Regions from separate parts of the Pedococcus sp. P2_A3 genome, predicted to be linked through region 2. Evidence: predicted binding sites of a transcription regulator. Region 2 holds the regulator's gene; the other holds the start of a gene.

Region 1 (3,398 bases), on a different contig from region 2:
CGTCCCGGCGACCTGCTGCACGTCGTCTACGGGTACGGCCTCTTCACCGGAGGGCTCGGGGCCCACTACGGCGCAGAGCGACTCGGGTGCACGGTCGTGCCGGTCAGTGGCGGCATGACCGAGCGACAGGTGCAGCTCATCGAGGACTTCCGGCCCCGGATCATCATGGTGACGCCGTCCTACTTCCTCGGGATCCTCGACGCGATGGAAGCGCAGGGCATCGACCCGAAGTCGACCTCCCTCGAGATCGGCATCTTCGGCGCCGAGCCGTGGACCGAGCAGATGCGCGAAGAGGTGGAGCGCCGCAGCAACATCCGCGCGGTCGACATCTACGGGCTCTCCGAGGTGATCGGCCCGGGGGTGTCACAGGAGTCGGGTGAGACGCAGGACGGGCTGCACATCTGGGAGGACCACTTCTACCCCGAGGTGGTGGACCCGGTCACCGGGGAGGTGCTCCCCGACGGCCAGGAGGGCGAGCTCGTGTTCACCTCGCTCACCAAGCAGGCCATGCCCGTGGTCCGGTACCGCACCAGGGACCTCACCACCCTCATGCCCGGCACGGCCTTCCCGCAGTTCCGCAGGATGGCCAAGATCACCGGGCGCAGCGACGACATGATGATCGTGCGGGGCGTCAACGTCTTCCCGTCGCAGATCGAGGAGCACCTGCTCACCGTCGAGGGCCTGACCCCGCACTACCTGTGCGTGCTCACGCGACCCGGCCGGATGGACGAGCTCACCGTCCAGGTCGAGGCTGCCGCGGCCGACTCGACGCCCGAGCAGCGGGCCTCGATGGCCGCCGCCCTGCGCAAGCGGGTCAAGGACCGCGTGGGCGTGACCGTCCGGGTGGAGGTGCTCGAGCCGCACGCGCTCGAGCGTTCGCTGGGCAAGGCCAAGCGGATCTCCGACCAGCGACCCCGCTGAGGTCGGCCCGCGAGCAGCGGGCTGTTCGCCTGCAGCGGACAGCCAGCGCTCTTCGCCGGTAACCGTGTAATCATCATTACATGGCAACGAAGACAACGGCAGAAGCATGGCTGGCCGGCCGGCTTCCCACCGACTGGTTCACCGGCCCCGTCGAGGTCACCCGTGACCGCGACGAGCTCATCATCCGGGGGACCCTCGCCGAGCCTGAGCTCGGCGACGACTCCGACGACACCGACCGCACCATCGCGGCGCGCGGCCGGATCAAGTCCTTCCGCGAGGACACCCGCGAGCGGCGCATCGAGATCGCTCGTGAGCTCGAGCACCTCAGTGGCCGCAAGGTGTCCTGGGGGGTGCGGGTCGGCGAGACCGAGGCCCTCTTCACCCACCTGGCGGCTCCCGTCATGACGCGGCTGCGCCAGTCCGAGCGCCAGGTGCTCGACACCCTCGTCGAGGCGGGGGTCGCCAAGTCGCGGTCCGAGGCGCTGGCCTGGTGCGTCAAGCTCGTCGGGGAGAAGTCCGACACGTGGCTCGGTGAGCTCCGCGAGGCGATGGCGCAGGTCGACGAGGTCCGCAAGAAGGGGCCCACGGGCTGAACCATGCCCCCCGGCATACCCGTCTCATCTCTATCGGGCGAGAGAGCTGGGGTATGCCGCGCGGGCAGCCACGCGCGGCATACCTCGCGTCGCGTCCGCCCACGGCGAACATGAGCCGACCCGGCTCAGGTCGGGGAACAGGTGGGGGGCGCCCCGCGTTCCCCCAACGAGTCGTACGACAGGGGTTGAATTTCGTCCCGATCGGGTATCGGTCCACGGAAGGCACACGCCGGGTCCCCGTCGCACGGATAGCATCGAGGTGATCTCGATAGGCAGGAGCAGAAGATGTTTGAACGGTTCACCGACCGGGCCCGTCGGGTGGTCGTGCTCGCGCAGGAAGAAGCGCGCATGCTCAACCACAACTACATCGGCACGGAGCACATCCTGCTCGGTCTCATCCACGAGGGTGAAGGCGTCGCCTCCAAGGCTCTGGAGAGCCTCGGCATTTCGCTGGAGTCGGTCCGCGAGCAGGTGCAGGAGATCATCGGCCAGGGGCAGCAGGCCCCGAGCGGCCACATTCCCTTCACGCCGCGAGCGAAGAAGGTCCTCGAGCTGAGCCTGCGCGAGGCGCTGCAGCTCGGCCACAACTACATCGGCACCGAGCACATCCTGCTCGGCCTCATCCGCGAGGGCGAGGGTGTCGCCGCCCAGGTCCTCGTCAAGCTGGGCGCYGACCTCAACCGCGTGCGGCAGCAGGTCATCCAGCTGATCTCCGGCTACCAGGGCAAGGAGGGTGGCTCGGGCGCCGGTCTGTCCGGCAACGTCCAGCAGGAGGGCACCCCCGCGGGTTCGCTCGTGCTCGACCAGTTCGGCCGCAACCTCACCATGGCTGCCCGCGAGGGCAAGCTCGACCCGGTGATCGGGCGTGAGAAGGAGATCGAGCGGGTCATGCAGGTGCTGTCCCGCCGCACCAAGAACAACCCGGTCCTCATCGGTGAGCCCGGCGTCGGCAAGACCGCCGTCGTCGAGGGCCTGGCCCAGGACATCGTCAAGGGCGAGGTGCCCGAGACCCTCAAGGACAAGCAGCTCTACACCCTCGACCTCGGCGCCCTCGTCGCCGGCAGCCGCTACCGCGGCGACTTCGAGGAGCGGCTGAAGAAGGTCCTCAAGGAGATCCGCACCCGCGGCGACATCATCCTGTTCATCGACGAGATCCACACCCTCGTCGGTGCGGGTGCCGCCGAGGGCGCGATCGACGCCGCCAGCATCCTCAAGCCGATGCTGGCCCGCGGTGAGCTCCAGACCATCGGTGCCACGACGCTCGACGAGTACCGCAAGCACATCGAGAAGGACTCGGCCCTCGAGCGCCGGTTCCAGCCGATCCAGGTCGCCGAGCCGACGCTCAGCCACGCGATCGAGATCCTCAAGGGCCTGCGCGACCGCTACGAGGCGCACCACCGGGTGTCCATCACCGACGGCGCCCTCGTCTCCGCGGCCAACCTCGCCGACCGGTACATCAACGACCGGTTCCTGCCGGACAAGGCGATCGACCTCATCGACGAGGCGGGCGCGCGGTTGCGCATCCGCCGGATGACCGCACCGCCGGACCTGCGCGAGTTCGACGAGAAGATCGCGGCCGTGCGGCTGGAGAAGGAGTCGGCCATCGACGGCCAGGACTTCGAGAAGGCCGCCAGGCTGCGGGACGACGAGAAGAAGCTGCTCACCGCCAAGGCGGAGCGCGAGACGCAGTGGAAGTCCGGCGACATGGACGTCGTGGCCGAGGTCGACGAGGAGCTCATCGCCGAGGTCCTGGCCGCCAGCACCGGCATCCCGGTCTTCAAGCTCACCGAGGAGGAGTCGAGCCGACTGCTCCACATGGAGGACGAGCTGCACAAGCGCGTGGTCGGCATGGACGACGCCATCAAGGCGATGTCGCAGGCGATC
Region 2 (3,398 bases):
GCGATCCTCGGCGTCCCCCAGGACGCCGACGGCGCGGCGATCAAGAAGGCGTACCGCAAGCTCGCCCGGGCCCACCACCCCGACAAGAACCCGGGTGACGCCGCCGCCGAGCAGCGGTTCAAGGACGTCGGCGAGGCCAACTCGGTGCTGTCCGACCCCGAGAAGCGCCGCGAGTACGACGCCGTGCGCCAGATGGCCCGCGGCGGGGCCAGGTTCACCGCCGGTGGCCCTGGTGGCGGAGCCGGCGGCTTCGACGACGTCTTCTCCTCGATGTTCGGTGGCGGGGGGCGCGGCGGTGGCACCCGCGTCCGCTACTCCACCGGAGGCAGCGGGGAGCCCAACCTCGAGGACATCCTCGGTGGGATGTTCGGGGGAGGCGCCGGCCCGGCCTACGGAGGCGCAGGTTTCCGCGCACCCCAGGGGCCGCGCAAGGGCGCGGACCTGACCGCCCGCACGAGCCTGTCGTTCCGCGACGCCGTCGAAGGCGCCACCGTCACCCTCGGCACCACGGGTGGGGGTCAGATCACGACGCGCATCCCGGCCGGGGTCAAGGACGGTCAGAAGATCCGCCTGCGCGGCAAGGGCCAGCCCGGCGACTCCGGCGCTCCCGCGGGCGACCTGATCCTCACCGTCGCCGTGGAGAAGCACCCCGTCTTCGGTCGCGAGGGCGACAACCTCACCATCGAGCTGCCGGTGACCTTCGCCGAGGCGACGCTGGGCGCCACCGTGGCGGTGCCCACCCTCGACGGTTCCACCGTGAAGGTGCGCGTGGCCCCGGGCACGCCGAGCGGCCGGGTGCTGCGGATCAAGGGCCGCGGGGTGCCCCGGAAGGACCATCCGGGCGACCTCATGGCCAAGGTCGCGATCGTGGTGCCGCAGCGACTCTCCGACGAGGCGATGGCGGCGGTCGAGACCCTCCAAGCGCTCGACGAGGGGTTTGACCCGCGAGCAGAGCTCTTCGCGAACGCGCGCCGGTGACGGTCATGGCCGACCTCCGCCACTACTCCCCTGACGACGACTCCCCGATCTTCGTCATCTCGGTCGCGGCCACCCTGGCCGGGATGCACGCCCAGACCTTGCGGCAGTACGACCGCCTCGGCCTGGTCAGCCCGTCGCGGACGCGAGGCGGAGGTCGTCGCTACTCCGGGCGCGACGTGGCGATGCTCCGGGAGGTGCAGCGCCTGTCGCAGGAGGAGGGCGTCAGCCTCGCCGGTATCCAGCGCATCATGGAGCTCGAGAACCAGGTGGCTGCCCTGCGTGGCCGGGTGCTCGAGCTGACCGACGAGCTCGAGCGCTCGCGTCGCTCGTCGCAAGCCCGGGCCGGCTCCCGGGTCTTCGCCGTCGGCCCCACGGGTGACGTGATCGCGGTGCGGGCCGGCCAGCGCCCGCGGCTGCAGCGCTCCCAGGCCCTCGTGGTCTGGCGCCCCACCCAGCACTGACGGCCGCAGGGCCGCTCAGGCGGACACCGCATCGCGCAGCGGTGCCGTGGCCAGGAGTGCGCGGTAGTCCTCGATCTGCAGCTCGCGCAGGAGTGAGGCGTAGAACTCGGGGCTGACGCGCAGCTTGCTGCCGTTCTCGAGGTGGCGGATGTAGGACGGGTCGACCTCGAGGGCCGCGCAGAGGTCGGTCACGGTCCTCCCCCTGGCCTGGCGGATGACGCGCAGTGCGTAGCCGTGCACCTCGATCGCTCGCTTTGGCGGCGTTTCCCTAGGCATGCCCGTGAACCTAGTCAACAACGGTCGCCCGAGCAAGAGTTCTGCACAGGGTCCACAGGAAGGCAGGGAGATTCGCTCTGCTCGCGCCGCACCGCACCGTCGACGGGCCCACCTCCCGCGGCCCCGGTATGCCGTGCTGGCCCACGCGTGACTGAGCAGGACTAGAAGTGACTGGGTGTGACTGGCAAGATGCGGCTCATGAACTCTGAGCAGCTCGAACGCCTGGGCAAGCGCGTCGAACGCGCCCGCCTCTCCGCCGGCTGGAGCAAGGAGCAGGCCGCCCGGGAGGCCCGGATCTCCTCGATCACGTGGAAGCGCGTCGAGGACGGGTTGGGGGTCCAGGACGTCAAGCGCGCGAGGGTGCTCGAGGTGCTGGGGCTGGACGACCGCGGTGAGCCTGTCGGTGCGTCGTCGCAAGATGGGGGCTTCGTGACCGCTCCGGGCTCCCGGGTGCGGTCAGGGGTCAGTGACGAGGAGGTCCTCGCCCTGATCGACGACGTGAGGAGCAGGCTTGACGCCATCGAGCGACGCATCCGGGGTTCCTGACCCCTGGGCGGTGCTGCGCGAGATGCGCGACGTGGTGATGCTGCGACAACCCATCGCCGAGCCCGGTCGCTACTACCACGGGCGACGGGCGATCGTGCTCCGCTCCGGGCGCAGTCTCGAGGAGGAGCGTCGCTCCCTCTGGCACGAGCTCGTGCACGCCGAGCGCGGCGACACCGTGTGCACCGGGTGGGCGGCGTCCGCCACCGAGCGAAGGGTGGAGCGCGAGGCGGCCCGGCGCGCCATGCCCCTCGCCGTCATGGAGCGCCGTCTCGCCGTCGCCAGCGACTGGGACGACTTCGTCTGGCACATGAAGGTTCCGGAGCGCTGGGTCCGCTTCCGGCTGTCGTGTGCGGGTCCGGCCGAGCGGGCCCGGCTGGAGCGGGCCTGTCGGTGGACCGAGTGACCGCGGCCGCGCGGCATACTCGTGCCCGTGAGTGAGCACCTGCTGGTCTTCCCCGACCGAGAGACCGCCGACGACGTTGCTGCCGAGCTGGCCCACGAGGGCTTCTCCGAGGTCCGCGTGGTCCGCGAGGCGTTGGCGGGCGAGGACGACTCCGAGGACCACGAGTGGGCGGTCCACGTGGTCGAGGAGATGGTCGCCGACGAGTCGGGCCCGGTGGAGTCCGGGCTGCGCGACCGGTTCAGCGCCTTGGCCGAGGAGCACGGCGGCTGGTACGACCCCGACCCCACGCCCCTGACCTGACCCGGATGCGGTGACGCGCTGATGCGCTAATGCGGTGAGCCGGATGCGCGGATGCCAGGGGTGCGCCCTGCGCACCCCTGGCATCCCAGGCATCCCTGACGCGGTCCGGGTCAGCGGCCCCAGGCGCCCAGGTACCGCGTGCCGGTCGGCTGGCCGATGAGGGCACCGATCGAGCTGGGCAGTGCGGCGGCGACCGTGCCGGCCTTGCCCTGCACGGTGGAGCTCAGCCCACCCGTGGTGGACACCACGACGGCGCCGTCGTACGCGAGGCTGGTCGTGTCCTGACCCGTGCCGCTGCGGTATGCCGACAGCGTGCCGTAGACGGCCGGGTTCGGGTTGAGCGAGCCGCGGCTCCAGACGGTCAGCCAGTCCGGGTCGCCGGCATTGACGCGGTTGAACACGTTGCCGTTGCTCGTCACACCCATCTGGGCGGC

What was found. Region 2 encodes HspR, which represses chaperone genes until heat shock. Its sites were predicted from a motif close to AAGTTGAGTCNNNNNGACTCAACTT; they were not measured.
Region 1: the regulator HspR is predicted to act here: its motif matches at 1,622-1,646, upstream of AC1DX8_RS14360 (ATP-dependent Clp protease ATP-binding subunit).

The regions. Positions count from the first base shown of each region.
Region 1 is NZ_JBFUCW010000017.1:41,631-45,028, reverse strand. Features, by position in the region: gene paaK (phenylacetate--CoA ligase PaaK) at 1-921, shown strand, start outside; gene AC1DX8_RS14365 (hypothetical protein) at 1,002-1,514, shown strand; gene AC1DX8_RS14360 (ATP-dependent Clp protease ATP-binding subunit) at 1,800-3,398, shown strand, end outside.
Region 2 is NZ_JBFUCW010000003.1:129,326-132,723, reverse strand. Features, by position in the region: gene AC1DX8_RS03985 (DnaJ C-terminal domain-containing protein) at 1-978, shown strand, start outside; gene AC1DX8_RS03980 (heat shock protein transcriptional repressor HspR) at 984-1,439, shown strand; gene AC1DX8_RS03975 (helix-turn-helix domain-containing protein) at 1,455-1,715, opposite strand; gene AC1DX8_RS03970 (helix-turn-helix domain-containing protein) at 1,914-2,261, shown strand; gene AC1DX8_RS03965 (hypothetical protein) at 2,227-2,664, shown strand; gene AC1DX8_RS03960 (ribonuclease E inhibitor RraB) at 2,692-2,964, shown strand; gene AC1DX8_RS03955 (right-handed parallel beta-helix repeat-containing protein) at 3,075-3,398, opposite strand, start outside.